DNA from 4 places in the Paenibacillus sp. UMB4589-SE434 genome. Region 1 is predicted to be linked to each of the others. Evidence: predicted binding sites of a transcription regulator. Region 1 holds the regulator's gene; each other region holds the start of a gene.
What was found. Region 1 encodes Rex, which represses fermentation and respiration genes when NADH is low (regulators of the CRP and FNR family bind a similar motif). Its sites were predicted from a motif close to TTGTGAAATATTTCACAA; they were not measured.
Positions count from the first base shown of each region.

Region 1 (3,221 bases):
GGCGCTTATTCTTCTACAGATGCGTTTGCGTCTATCAGGCAACGAGAAAGCGATGATTTGGGCTGAGGGCATTGAGAAGCTGCTCACTCAGCTTGCGGATGTACGAGAAGTGTGGGATCGGATGAACGATGCATTGTTCCAACTAATGCCACCGCCTGAAGCGGGTCAGGCGGAAGCAGGGCAATCCGTACTGAGGCTGCAGTCACAATCACGGCCAGAGTCTTGGAGCGGTGTAACTGAGTTGGAAGAAGATGTGCATGTACGTTTAAGTGACATCGTTCGAACGGGTGAGAAGTTGGTCAATGAGTGGAAAGATGTTGATGATGAAGAACTGCAAGCCGTTGTTGTTGATGTTACAGGGCTATTTAAAGATTTAGCTGAAGTCAGAGATGAATTCAGGCAATTTATGAAGGGTACGGAACCTGATACTGTTTATTGGATGGAAGGCAACATGCAGTACCGTCATAAATCAATGCAGATGTACGGCGTGCCAGTTGACGTAAGCGAAGCTTTAAATCGTTATTTCTTCGAACCGAAGAAAAGCATTATTTTAACATCGGCGACATTATCTGTTGACAAGTCGTTCCAGTTCGTGGAAGAACAGATTGGTTTGAAGGAAGCTGCACGGGATGGTAGGCTGCACAGCGTGATTTTACCTTCTCCATTTAATTACCGAGAACAAGCACTGGTTGTTATTCCGCGAGATTTTCCTACTGTTAAAGGTTCAGGTGACCCGCTATTTAACAGCAAGCTGGCTCAATCGATAGGGGATATTGCCAAAGTAACCCGCGGCCGCATGCTCGTACTCTTTACATCTTATCGCATGCTCAAAGATGTTTATGAACAGCTCAAAGATTCGCTAGCGCCGCATGGAATTCAAGTGCTGGGACAAGGGATGGATAGCGGCAACCGGAGTAAGCTGACTCGAAGATTTCAGGAGCAGACGTCTTCTGTGCTGCTGGGTACAAGCAGCTTCTGGGAGGGTGTAGATATTCCTGGTGATGCACTTACTTGCCTCGCTATTGTTCGATTGCCGTTCCAGCCGCCGAATCATCCGCTTGTAGAAGCGAAGTCGGATCGCCTGAAAAGACAGAAGCAAAACCCGTTTCGCAAGCTGTCTATACCGCAAGCCGTCATTCGATTTAAGCAGGGATTTGGACGTTTGGTACGTACAACTCGGGATAAAGGAATCGTCATCATTTATGATACGCGTGTAATTGAGACAAGTTATGGCAAGCATTTCTTATACTCGCTGCCAGGTCCGAAGATGGAACATATGGCGACGGATCAACTAGTGCCTCGGATCGAAACCTGGTTAGAAGATAACGAAACGATAGACAATAACAGCTAAGAACTCTACAACTGTATTTAACTATCGAGAGGGGGCTCTATCGATGAAGACGTTAAAAATATCAGAAGCAGTCGTTCGTCGACTACCGATTTACCTGCGCCATCTGTTGGAATTAAAGCAACGTGAGGTTCTGACTGTATCCTCGCAGGATCTTGGGCAGAAGCTGGATTTGAATCCGGCTCAGATTCGCAAAGATTTGGCTTATTTCGGAGATTTCGGACGCAAAGGGATCGGCTATGACGTGTCGTATTTGATTGAGCAGATCAAGCATATTCTAAAGCTGGATCAGAAAGTGCACGTTGGTTTGGTTGGTGCTGGTAAGCTAGGACATGCCTTATGTAATTACACGGTATATTTGAATGATAACATGAAGATTGTAGCCGTATTTGATGCGCAGCCTTCCAAAATAAATACGACTATTAACAATCTACGCGTTCAACCGATGGAAGAATTACAATCTACCGTGATCGAGAATCGTATCCGTATTGGGATAATTACTGTACCCGCACTGGAAGCACAGCAAGTCGCAGATCAATTCGTTCAGGCGGGAGTTGAGGCGATTTTGAACTTTGCACCTGTTATTTTAAAAGTTCCAGCGCATATCCGTGTGCATACGGCTGACTTTACGACTGATCTGTTCAGCCTGGCGTATTATTTACAAGATGATGAAGAAGGAAAGGACACGGTGACACATGACGACAACATTAATCGTACGTAATGGCTTATTTGCACAATTGCAGCCAGATGCGACTAGTTCGACTCTCAAAGGATATATGGTAGTTGAAAATGGTCGGATCATGCATATTGGTGCAGATTTGCCTGAACAATATCATCAAGCCGATGCGCAAATTATTGATGGGAACGGGCTGTTCTTTATGCCTGGTCTTGTGAACACGCATGGGCATGCTGCCATGACGCTGCTTCGTGGTTATGGCGACGATATGGTGCTTCAAAGATGGCTGGAAGAGAAAATGTGGCCTATGGAAGGAAAGTTTACGGATCAGGATGTATACTGGGGCACTGCATTGGCTGTTCTGGAAATGTTAAAGGGCGGCACGACTACCTTTGTTGATATGTACGATCATATGAATGAAGTAGCAAAGGTAAGCGAGCAGGCGGGTATCCGTGCAGCACTGATGCGTGGTGCAATCGGCTTGTGCAGTGATGAGGTACAGCAGATGAAGCTGAATGAAGCGGTCCAATTCGCGAAAGATTGGAACGGTCAGGCGGAAGGGCGCATTACGACAATGCTAGCCCCTCATGCTCCTTATACGTGTCCACCAGCGTTTATAGAGAAATTCGTACAGGCAGCGCACGATATGGATTTGATGCTGCATACACATATGTCTGAGACACGAGCGGAAGTAGAGCAGAACGTCAAAGATTATGGCCTGCGTCCAGTAGCTCATCTCGAGAAATTGGGCTTCTTTAGCCGACCGTCCTTTGTAGCTCATGGTGTTCATTTGACAGATGAAGAAATTGAAGTGCTTGCACGTCATCATGTAGGTGTATCTCATAATCCAGCTAGCAACTTGAAGCTTGCGAGTGGGATTGCAAGAGTTGTAGATCTTCAACGCGCTGGAGTTAATGTATCCCTGGGAACGGACGGTGCGGCAAGCAACAACAACTTGGATATGTTCCAGGAAATGCGACTGGCAGCAATGATTCATAAAGGGGTATCGGGCGATCCAACGGCTGTTCCTGCCGCAGAGGCGATGCGTATGGCTACGATTAATGGTGCGCGTACAATCGGACTGCAAGATGTCGGACTGCTTGAAGTGGGTATGAAGGCAGATTTTGTTGCTGTGAACATTGACCAGCCTCATTTGCTGCCACATACCGATCTTGTATCGCACATGGTGTATTCAGC
Region 1 covers NZ_JASOYK010000001.1:320,114-323,334, forward strand. Annotated here, with positions in the region: gene dinG (ATP-dependent DNA helicase DinG) at 1-1,351, shown strand, start outside; gene QP775_RS01540 (redox-sensing transcriptional repressor Rex) at 1,395-2,069, shown strand; gene QP775_RS01545 (amidohydrolase) at 2,044-3,221, shown strand, end outside.

Region 2 (3,221 bases), 1.3 Mb from region 1:
AACCCGTTCAAACTTCCGTTCTATCAAATCTCCGATCCCAAGCGAGTCTTGTGTGCCAAAGCGACAATAAGTAGAGCCTACACAGGTCTTAACTGTACGAAGAGCCTTGGCATAAGCGTAGCCAGAAGGCATCTCCAGCTCTTCCCACACTTTTGGAAGGTCTTCTTTTTGAATCCCAATGATGCCAATTCGCTGTCCACCCGTCATTTTCACGAGTGACGCTTTATATTTAATCGAAACGTCCGCGATTTTCTTCAGATCCTCTGGTGTTGTCATCCCACCGTACATACGCGGAACTACCGTATAGGTACCGTCTTTCTGAATATTCGCATTCATCCGTTCGTTTACAAATCTCGAAGCCCGCTCATCCTCATAGGTTTCCGGCCACATCATTCCCAAGTAATAATTTAAAGCCGGTCTGCACTTCGAGCAGCCCTCGGATTGACTCCATGCCAGCGCTTGTGTCACCTCCGCAATGGTATGCAGATTTTGTTCCTTTATCGCCGTTACAATCTCGTCTCTAGACATCGAGGTACATCCACAAATACCTTGCTTGGTTTGTGTTGATTGGAAGCTTTCGCCCAACACATGCTGCAAGAGCTGCTCCACCATAGGCTTACAGCCGCCGCAGGAACGGGAAGCACCTGTTTTCATTTTCACAGCATCCAATGTAGTTAAGCCATCGATCTGAATCGCATCCACGATCATCTTTTTGGTCACACCGTTACAGCCGCACACGATATCATCATCGACCAGTTCAGCGGCCATGTTGGACTTGGCTTTGCCTCCGCAGCAGCCTCCCGAACCTGTTAACTCCTGATACAGCTCCTCCGTCATCTGCTCGCCCTTTTTGACCAGACGCTCAAGTCTTGACGAATCATCGATGTTGCCGAACAGGACAGCCCCTACAACGACACGATCATGCAATACAATTTTCTTGTATGTTCGATTCCACCCGTCATGAAGCCTAATAATGTCATGATGAGGTTCTTCCAAGAATGTTCCTGTAGAAAACACGTCCACGCCGGATACTTTTAGCTTTGTAGATACGATTGATCCCTCATAAGGTGCTGTTTCAACACCCGCAAGTGTCTTCGCCAGCACAGCTCCCTGCTCAAATAAAGGCGCTACTAGTCCATAGCAGATTCCACGATGTTCGGTACACTCACCTACTGCATATACGCCCGGCACCGAAGTCTGCATATAATCATCTACCACAATTCCACGGTTTACCTGAATGTCACTCCCCATCGCGATGTCAATGTTAGGCCGAATCCCAACAGACATGACGACCAAATCAGCTTCGAGTGATGTGCCGTCAGCAAAGGTTAGCCCCGTCACTCGGGTACTCCCCGTTAAGGCTGTCGTCTGTTTGCCAAGTGCAAACTTTAAGCCTTGCCGTTCTAACTCCTGCTGCAGCATCTTGGCCGATGGTACATCCAACTGCCGCTCCATCAAGTAATCCGGCAAGTGTACTACTGTAACCTCCATGCCCAATTGGACAAGCCCCTTGGCTGCCTCAAGACCAAGCAGTCCACCACCTATCACCGCTGCTTTCTTATATTGTTTAGCAGCCTCCATCATCGAATCACAATCTTCTATCGAACGGAATCCAATGACACCTTCCAAAGTCGATCCTGGTACAGGTAGGATAAACGGATTCGAGCCCGTTGCGATCAACACACGATCATACGCGGTTGCTGATCCATCTTCCATGATTACTTGTTGAAGTGTTGTATCCAGTCGCACCGCCTTGCAGCCAGTGATTAACTGAATGCCAGCAGACGCATACCATTCCCGATTATTTATGATAATATCATCAATTGACTTGCTTCCTTCCAACACATAAGACAGCATAATACGGTTATAGTTCGGGTGAGGTTCTGCACCAATTACGATAATCTCATACCGATCAGTAAGCTTTAACAATTGCTCAATCGCATTCATACCTGCCATTCCATTACCGATTACGACCAATTTCTGTTTCTCTGTCATCGTTGTTTCCTCCTCATTTCCAATTGCAGTCATTCATGGAAACGCCTCATCTACTCTTGCACTTCATTTGTCATATTCATCAATGGCTAGAAATAATAATGTTATTATTTTCACATAGTTAAGTAAAAAAAGTGAACTGTTGCCTGACTTTCCTCATCATGTGCATTACAGTTCACTCTTTATCTTTACATTAAAATAGACGGCACAATATATTAGTGATTACACTCACACCAATTATGTCGATTTAGTGTACAATAGTTACTCAATCGTCCCGGTTCTAATGAGGTTAACCTCCACTTGAGCATCAAAGCGAGCATTTGTAAATAGTTTTTGCCAGACTTCTGGATTTAGTTTGGAGTTTCGGATTGAACTTCGATACACCTCCCCAAACCCTACAACATCCGCATCTAGCTTTTGAAAATGATGCAAGGCTTCCATCAGTTTTGCGCTCATATTTTTACTGAGCTCTGCTTGTAGATTTCCAATTGCCTCTTTATCTGTGAAATCATAATTTTCAGAGATTTCTTGCAGCTCGGCCTTCATCTTTATTCGTACTTTAAATGTTAGTGGAGAGGATGCTACAAGCTTAAGCGAAGATGAGCTGCTTAAGTTTGAAATCACTGCATTTACTTTGTTGTGTACCGTCTCCCCTTTTTTGATAAACTTGCGCATTCCGTCCATTGGCATAACAACTTCAAATTGACTGGGCTGCCTCTCCCTCAACAGCAGCTTTAAATAGGATCCTTGCTCTCTTGTTGCCTCACCGACCATCTTGCCACCTCTGAACAAAGCAAGGGACTTAATGAGAATTTTGCCATTTTGACGAGCAACTATCGGCAGTACCGGCTGCTTGCCAATACTGTAATAATCTCTGCGGAATTCATGAACGGTGCAGGAAGGGACCCATTCATTCCGTACATTCTGATCAATCATTCCATACAAGTACAGCCCTATATTCGGATATTCAGCATAATCAAAGCTTAATAGTTCACGTGTCGACATGTCACTGACGACAAGATAGATCATATCTCCATAGGAAGGATCGCGACTTAACGTATCCGCAATGTCAATGACGCCTTCTTTTGCTAATTTATCATTATATAAAATAACTCGGATCTGGCCGCTCACGAGCAGGCGGGCCATCTGCTGATTCATGGCCATTCTTGCACCTTTGCTTGTCAAAGCTTCAACTGACACGACTTGGCGTTTCTCCTTTGCCTCTGGCA
Region 2 covers NZ_JASOYK010000001.1:1,649,721-1,652,941, forward strand. Annotated here, with positions in the region: gene nirB (nitrite reductase large subunit NirB) at 1-1,995, opposite strand, end outside; gene QP775_RS06650 (Ger(x)C family spore germination protein) at 2,254-3,221, opposite strand, start outside.
Region 2: the regulator Rex is predicted to act here: its motif matches at 2,094-2,111, upstream of nirB (nitrite reductase large subunit NirB).

Region 3 (3,221 bases), on a different contig from region 1:
ATCAGCCTTAACTCCATTTCCTTTTTCTCATGCTCATACCGATACAACTTCACAAGCATCTGATTAAAGCTCCTGCCTAATTCACCAATCTCATCATTGCGCTGTTCATTAGACCTTACACTTTGATTCCCGTCCTCTACTTTCTTCATTACTCGCTGCAAAGCTCTTATTGGCTTCACAATGGAAGCGGCAAGCAGCATTAACAAAACCAGCAAAAAGATACCGATCACACTGCCTGTTAGCAGCGCTGAGCGCTGCATTTGCTTCATCCCTTGTGACAACTGTGACTTTGGCAATTGAAACGTTAGACTCCAGCCTGGAACGTTTCGGATCGCAGCAGTGAACAGCGCCATCTGCTCTGCTCCCTTTGATGTATCGTTTAGCTTCGCATCGAACTGATCACCAACCAGGAGCTTGCCCATCCCGTCGTATACATAAATATCCTTCGCAATATCCTGCATCTTCCCAATGGGGACGGCCGCAGCAATATAAGCAACTTCGTCGTCTACAAGCGGTTCGACACGGTGTAAAATGACCACAATGTCCGCCTGATTGGCATGTGACCGGATCACGTCACTAATGACATACGCTTTATCTGACTCGAGCAGCTTCTGGTAATAGGGTCTCAATACAATAGAGAATGGCTTGTCGTGCAGTGAACATGAATTGCCTGCAATATCAACAACCCGAATAGACTCATACGCCTCTTTCCGCGTCTTGACTAACTGCTCTATTTCGTGCAGCAGCTCTTTCTTCCCCCATCTGTGCTCGGACGCAAGCGAAGCGAGCAAATCCACCTCCCCAACCCGCTGCTCAAACCAATAGGCAATCTGATCACTGCGTGCGTTAACGATTTGTTGGGTTAAGCTCTTATTTAGCGGAATAACGGTACTTTCCATCTCTAGATGAATGGTTACGAGCAAAGCCATAAATAATAAAGCAAAGCATCCGCCGACATAATACGTTATTTTTCGTTGTAAGGATCTCATATTGCTATTACATCACGTTCGCTGTCTAGATCAAATGAGGAGAATCACTCGCCCGAAAAGGATAAAAAAAGGACAGTCTGTGCAAATACTTTTGTCTCCACCTCTTCTATACTTAACATTGTAATACTTTTCACAAGAATACCAACTATGAACTGCCTGTGCAGCACTCCTGCTCCACATTCTTTATATGGAGTAAGTACGCCTTATTTAGTGAATATATTCACTACTACTTGTACATCTTCACAGGCAAGCCAATCATCCCAACTTTCAGGAGGAATTATGCGTACACAAGCCACCAAACTATTATCTGTCGTTCTCATTTTATGTCTAGCCTTCTCACTGTCAGCTTGCGGGTCAACAGACAATACGGCTTCGAAATCAGAAGGAGCCGTAAAAGAAATCGGTGTCGGTAATGGCAAGCACGGTGATATTAAAGTTGAAGTGACATTTGCTGACGGTAAAATTACAAATGTCGATGTGTTAGAGCAAAAAGAAAACGAGGTGCTGGCCGAGCCCGTATATACACAATTAAAAGACAGCGTTATTCAAGCCAACAGCGCTGAAGTGGATGCGATCAGCGGATCTACCGCCACCAGCAAAGGATATTTGGAAGCAATCCAAGATGCAATTACAAAGTCGGGCCTTACTCTAGCGGCAGGCTCTGCAGTTGGAAACAGCAAAAGCACGGAAGAAACGGATCAGACCTTTGATGTTGTCGTCATCGGCGCAGGCGGTGCAGGCTTTAGTTCCGCGATTGAAGTGAAGAAAGCAGGCGCAAGTGTTGTTATTTTAGAGAAAATGCCAACGATTGGCGGCAATACCCTCATATCGGGCGGAGAGATGAACGCGCCAAACACTTGGGTGCAGCAAGCGTTAGGCATTAAGGATGATACGCCTGAATTGTTCTATCAAGACACCATGAAAGGTGGAGACAATCTGGGCAAGCCTGAGATGGTCAAGATTCTGGCCGAGCAAGCCCTTGCTTCCGCAGAATGGCTGCGTGACGAGATTAAGGTTGAATTCTTGCCGGATCATCTGTTCCAATTCGGCGGTCACTCGCGCAAACGCGCCTTAATCCCTGTAGGCCATACAGGTGCTGAATTAATTAAGAAACTGAAGGCAAAGACAGATGAGCTGCAAATTCCTGTAAAGACTTCTATGAAAGCAGAGAATTTGTTAATGGACGCAAGCGGTCGAGTGAACGCAGTCGAGGCGACTAGCAAGGATGGTCAAAAGATCACGTTCCATGCCAATAAAGGCGTTGTCATCGCTACAGGCGGTTTTGGTTCAAACGTGGAAATGCGCAAGAAATATAACCCGGTCCTTGACGAAAGCTATATGTCCACAGATACACCAGGGACTACCGGCGATGGTATTGTGATGGCACAAGAGCTTAAAGCGGGCATTACGAATATGGAAAATATTCAAACGTATCCGGTCTGTAATCCAAAGACAGGTGTCATCTCACTTGTGGCCGACTCTCGTTTCGACGGCGCTATTCTGATTAATCAAAGCGGTCAGCGATTTGTTGAAGAGTTGGAACGCCGAGATGTTATCTCGAAAGCCATTCTTGCGCAAGAAGGCAAGTATGCCTATCAGTTCTGGAACCAGCATATTGCAGACATCGGCAAGACAATCGAGGTTCATCAAGACGAATATGATCAATTAGTAAAAGATGGTCTGCTCTATAAAGCGAACACAATTGAGGAAGCAGCTAAATTCTTCAAGGTTGATCCGAAAGCGCTGCAGGACACAGTGAACAAGGTCAATGCATATGCGAAAACAGGCAAGGACTTGGACTTTAAGCACCGCAGCGGTCTCGTCTCCCTTGAACAAGGCCCTTATTATATTCAGAAGGCCGTGCCTTCTGTGCACCATACGATGGGTGGTCTTGTCATCGATAAGGATACCCGTGTGTTGGCCGAAGACGGGAATGTCATTCCTGGCTTATACGCAGCAGGCGAAGTAACAGGTGTCATTCACGGCGCTAACCGCCTTGGCGGCAACGCTATTTCGGATATTATTACATTCGGACGTATCTCGGGACAAAATATTGCCAAGTAGTAACTAGCTCCAATGTATATAGCCCCGCTTAAATAAATAACAGCCCCTTTGCCTTATATAGGGTATAAAGGGGCTGTTCCTTTTTTCAGTTCAACGCTATTTAACCGTAAAGCCGCTCTGATCAAGCAAGTCCAGGGAAGCATTCTTATCCTTGAACAGCCTCCAATA
Region 3 covers NZ_JASOYK010000005.1:36,161-39,381, forward strand. Annotated here, with positions in the region: gene QP775_RS17645 (sensor histidine kinase) at 1-989, opposite strand, end outside; gene QP775_RS17650 (flavocytochrome c) at 1,269-3,053, shown strand; gene bcp (thioredoxin-dependent thiol peroxidase) at 3,199-3,221, opposite strand, start outside.
Region 3: the regulator Rex is predicted to act here: its motif matches at 1,108-1,125, upstream of QP775_RS17650 (flavocytochrome c).

Region 4 (3,221 bases), 230 kb from region 1:
AATTGGGATACGTGGAACGTGTTGAACACTACTTGCGTCAACGTCGTAATCCGGTAGCTATCGAAGTGTTCTACGATGTAGAACCAGATCCATCAACAACAACAGTAAACCGTGGTACGGATATGATGAAGAGCTTTAAGCCTGACTGTATCATTGCATTAGGCGGTGGTTCCCCAATGGATGCTGCAAAAGCGATGTGGCTATTCTACGAATATCCAGATACTGATTTCAACAACTTGAAACAGAAATTCTTGGATATCCGCAAGCGTACATTTAAATATCCGCGTCTGGGTCAGAAAGCGAAGTTTGTGGCGATTCCAACAACTTCCGGTACAGGTTCTGAGGTTACCTCGTTTGCGGTTATTACAGATAAAGAAAATGGCAACACCAAATATCCGTTGGCTGATTACGAGCTGACACCAGATGTAGCAATTATCGATCCAGAGTTTGTATACAGTTTGCCTCGCGTAGCGGTAGCGGACACAGGAATGGACGTATTGACTCACGCGATTGAAGCGTATGTATCCGTTATGGCTAATGACTATACAGATGGCTTGGCTATTAAAGCAATCCAACTCGTCTTTGAGCATTTGGTTAAATCGGCTAATGAAGCATGCCCACTGGCTCGTGAGAAGATGCATAATGCATCTACGATTGCAGGGATGGCGTTTGCAAATGCGTTCCTCGGAATCAATCACAGTTTGGCACACAAATGGGGCGCTCAGTATCATACGGCACACGGCCGCACAAATGCCATCTTGATGCCGCATGTCATTCGTTACAATGCGAAGAAACCGACGAAGTTCGCTTCGTTCCCTAAATATGACCACTTCGTAGCAGATGTGCGCTACGCTGAGATCGCTAGAATCTTGGGATTGCCAGCACGTACGACTGAGGAAGGCGTGAATAGCTTGATTGATGCCATTCGCGACTTGAACCGTCAATTAGGAATCCCAGAAACATTCCAAGAAATTGGTTTCGATCCTAAGGATTTTGAATCCCGTGTGGATTACTTGGCAGACCGTGCATTTGAAGATCAATGTACGACCGCCAATCCGAAAATGCCGTTAGTACCAGAATTAGCTGATGTATACCGCAATGCATTCTACGGCAGATTCTAATCGAGTGTACGACACCTCATTCCTTTGAGGTAGTAACGGATCCTGATCACGAGCATATCGCGATCAGGACTCCATTCCATCAGGTTGCATCCACCTTTTCTTATAGGCGGCAGACTAATGTCTGCTGCCCTTTTTCCAAATTATTTACGGTACTAAATAGCAAACGGATTATGAGGAAAGATAGGGTATTGTAACAAAATTCACAAAATTGAGATAATTGATGTGATTAAACTCATGTTGAATTGAGATAATGTGATTAAAGTCACATAACCACTATGTGAAAAGGGGTACAATTAGCTCATAGCAAAGAAGTTAACGCTATCGATAAAGGATAAGATTCCTATGATGCATCACTCTTTGCTTAGCTGCACTTGGCGTCATCGTATTGTCAGTTTTACTTCTTACTTTCCATTTTATTGGATAAGACGTAATGCTGGGTGCAACAAGGATAAGATCTATATATAAAGAAAACCTACTTAATGGAGGGATTTCGATGTCGGTAATTGAAAAGAATGTATCAGAAGCAACTAGTCCATGGCGTGGATTCCAAGCAGGAAAATGGAACAATCATGTTGACGTTCGCAATTTTATTGAAAAAAACGTTAACCCTTATCTGAACGACGAATCGTTCTTGGTTGGACCAACTCAGAATACGAAAGATTTGTGGGACATCGTCAGCCAACTTTCCAAAGAAGAACGTGATCGCGGTGGTGTATGGGATGTAGACGTCAATACGCCAGCAACGATTGTTTCTCACAAACCTGGATACTTGGATAAAGACAAGGAAGCTGTAGTTGGTGTACAAACAGATGCACCATTCCGTCGTTCCATTCAGCCTTTCGGCGGGATTCGCATGATGATTGATGCTTGTGAAGCATATGGCTTCAAAATGCCGCAAGAAGTCATCGACATTTTCATGAATATTCGTAAGACGCATAACCAAGGTGTCTTTGATGCTTATACAAGCGATATGCGTATGGCCCGCAAATCCGGTATTATTACAGGACTTCCAGATGCATATGGTCGTGGACGGATTATCGGTGACTACCGTCGAGCTGCGTTGTATGGTATCGACTTCCTAATTAAAGAAAAGAAACAAGTACTGCAAGATCTTGAAGTGGACGTAATTGATGAAGATGTAATTCGTGATCGTGAAGAGACCTCCGAACAAATTCGTGCACTTGGCGAATTAAAGCAGCTTGCAGAAATGCACGGCTTTGATATTTCTAAGCCAGCAGCTAATGCTCGTGAAGCATTCCAATGGTTGTATTTTGCTTACCTGGCAGCTATTAAAGAACAAAATGGTGCTGCAATGTCACTTGGACGCGTATCCTCCTTCCTTGATATTTACGTTGAACGTGACCTTAAAGAAGGCACTTTGACCGAAGAGCAAGCGCAAGAATTGGTTGACCATTTTGTGATGAAATTGCGTATTGTGAAGTTCTTGCGTACACCTGACTACAACGAATTGTTCTCCGGCGACCCTACATGGGTAACGGAATCCATCGGTGGTATGGCGCTTGACGGCACGACGCTTGTTACTAAAAATAGCTTCCGGTTCCTGCACACGCTGTACAACTTGGGTGCTGCTCCTGAACCTAACTTAACCGTGCTCTGGTCTGAGAAATTGCCAGATGCATTTAAAAAATATTGTGCAAAAGCGTCAATTGAAACAAGCTCGATTCAATATGAGAACGATGACCTGATGCGTCCACACTTTGGTGATGATTACGGTATTGCTTGTTGTGTATCTGCAATGCGCATCGGTAAACAAATGCAGTTCTTCGGCGCTCGCGCCAACTTGGCGAAATGCTTGCTGTACGCTATCAATGGTGGTATAGATGAGAAGCTTGGCGTTCAAGTAGGCCCTGAGCTGCCTGCGATCACAAGCGATGTGTTAGATTATGATGAAGTTATGAAACGCTTCAAACAAATGATGCAGTGGCTCTCGAAGCTGTACATGAATTCCTTGAACGTAATCCATTACATGCATGATAAATACAGCTACGAGCGGATTGAGATGGCCCTCCACGATCGTGAAATTCTGCGTACGATGGCATGTGGTATCGCAGGTTTGTCCGTAGCAGCCGATTCTTTAAG
Region 4 covers NZ_JASOYK010000001.1:93,567-96,787, forward strand. Annotated here, with positions in the region: gene adhE (bifunctional acetaldehyde-CoA/alcohol dehydrogenase) at 1-1,121, shown strand, start outside; gene pflB (formate C-acetyltransferase) at 1,615-3,221, shown strand, end outside.
Region 4: the regulator Rex is predicted to act here: its motif matches at 1,372-1,389, upstream of pflB (formate C-acetyltransferase).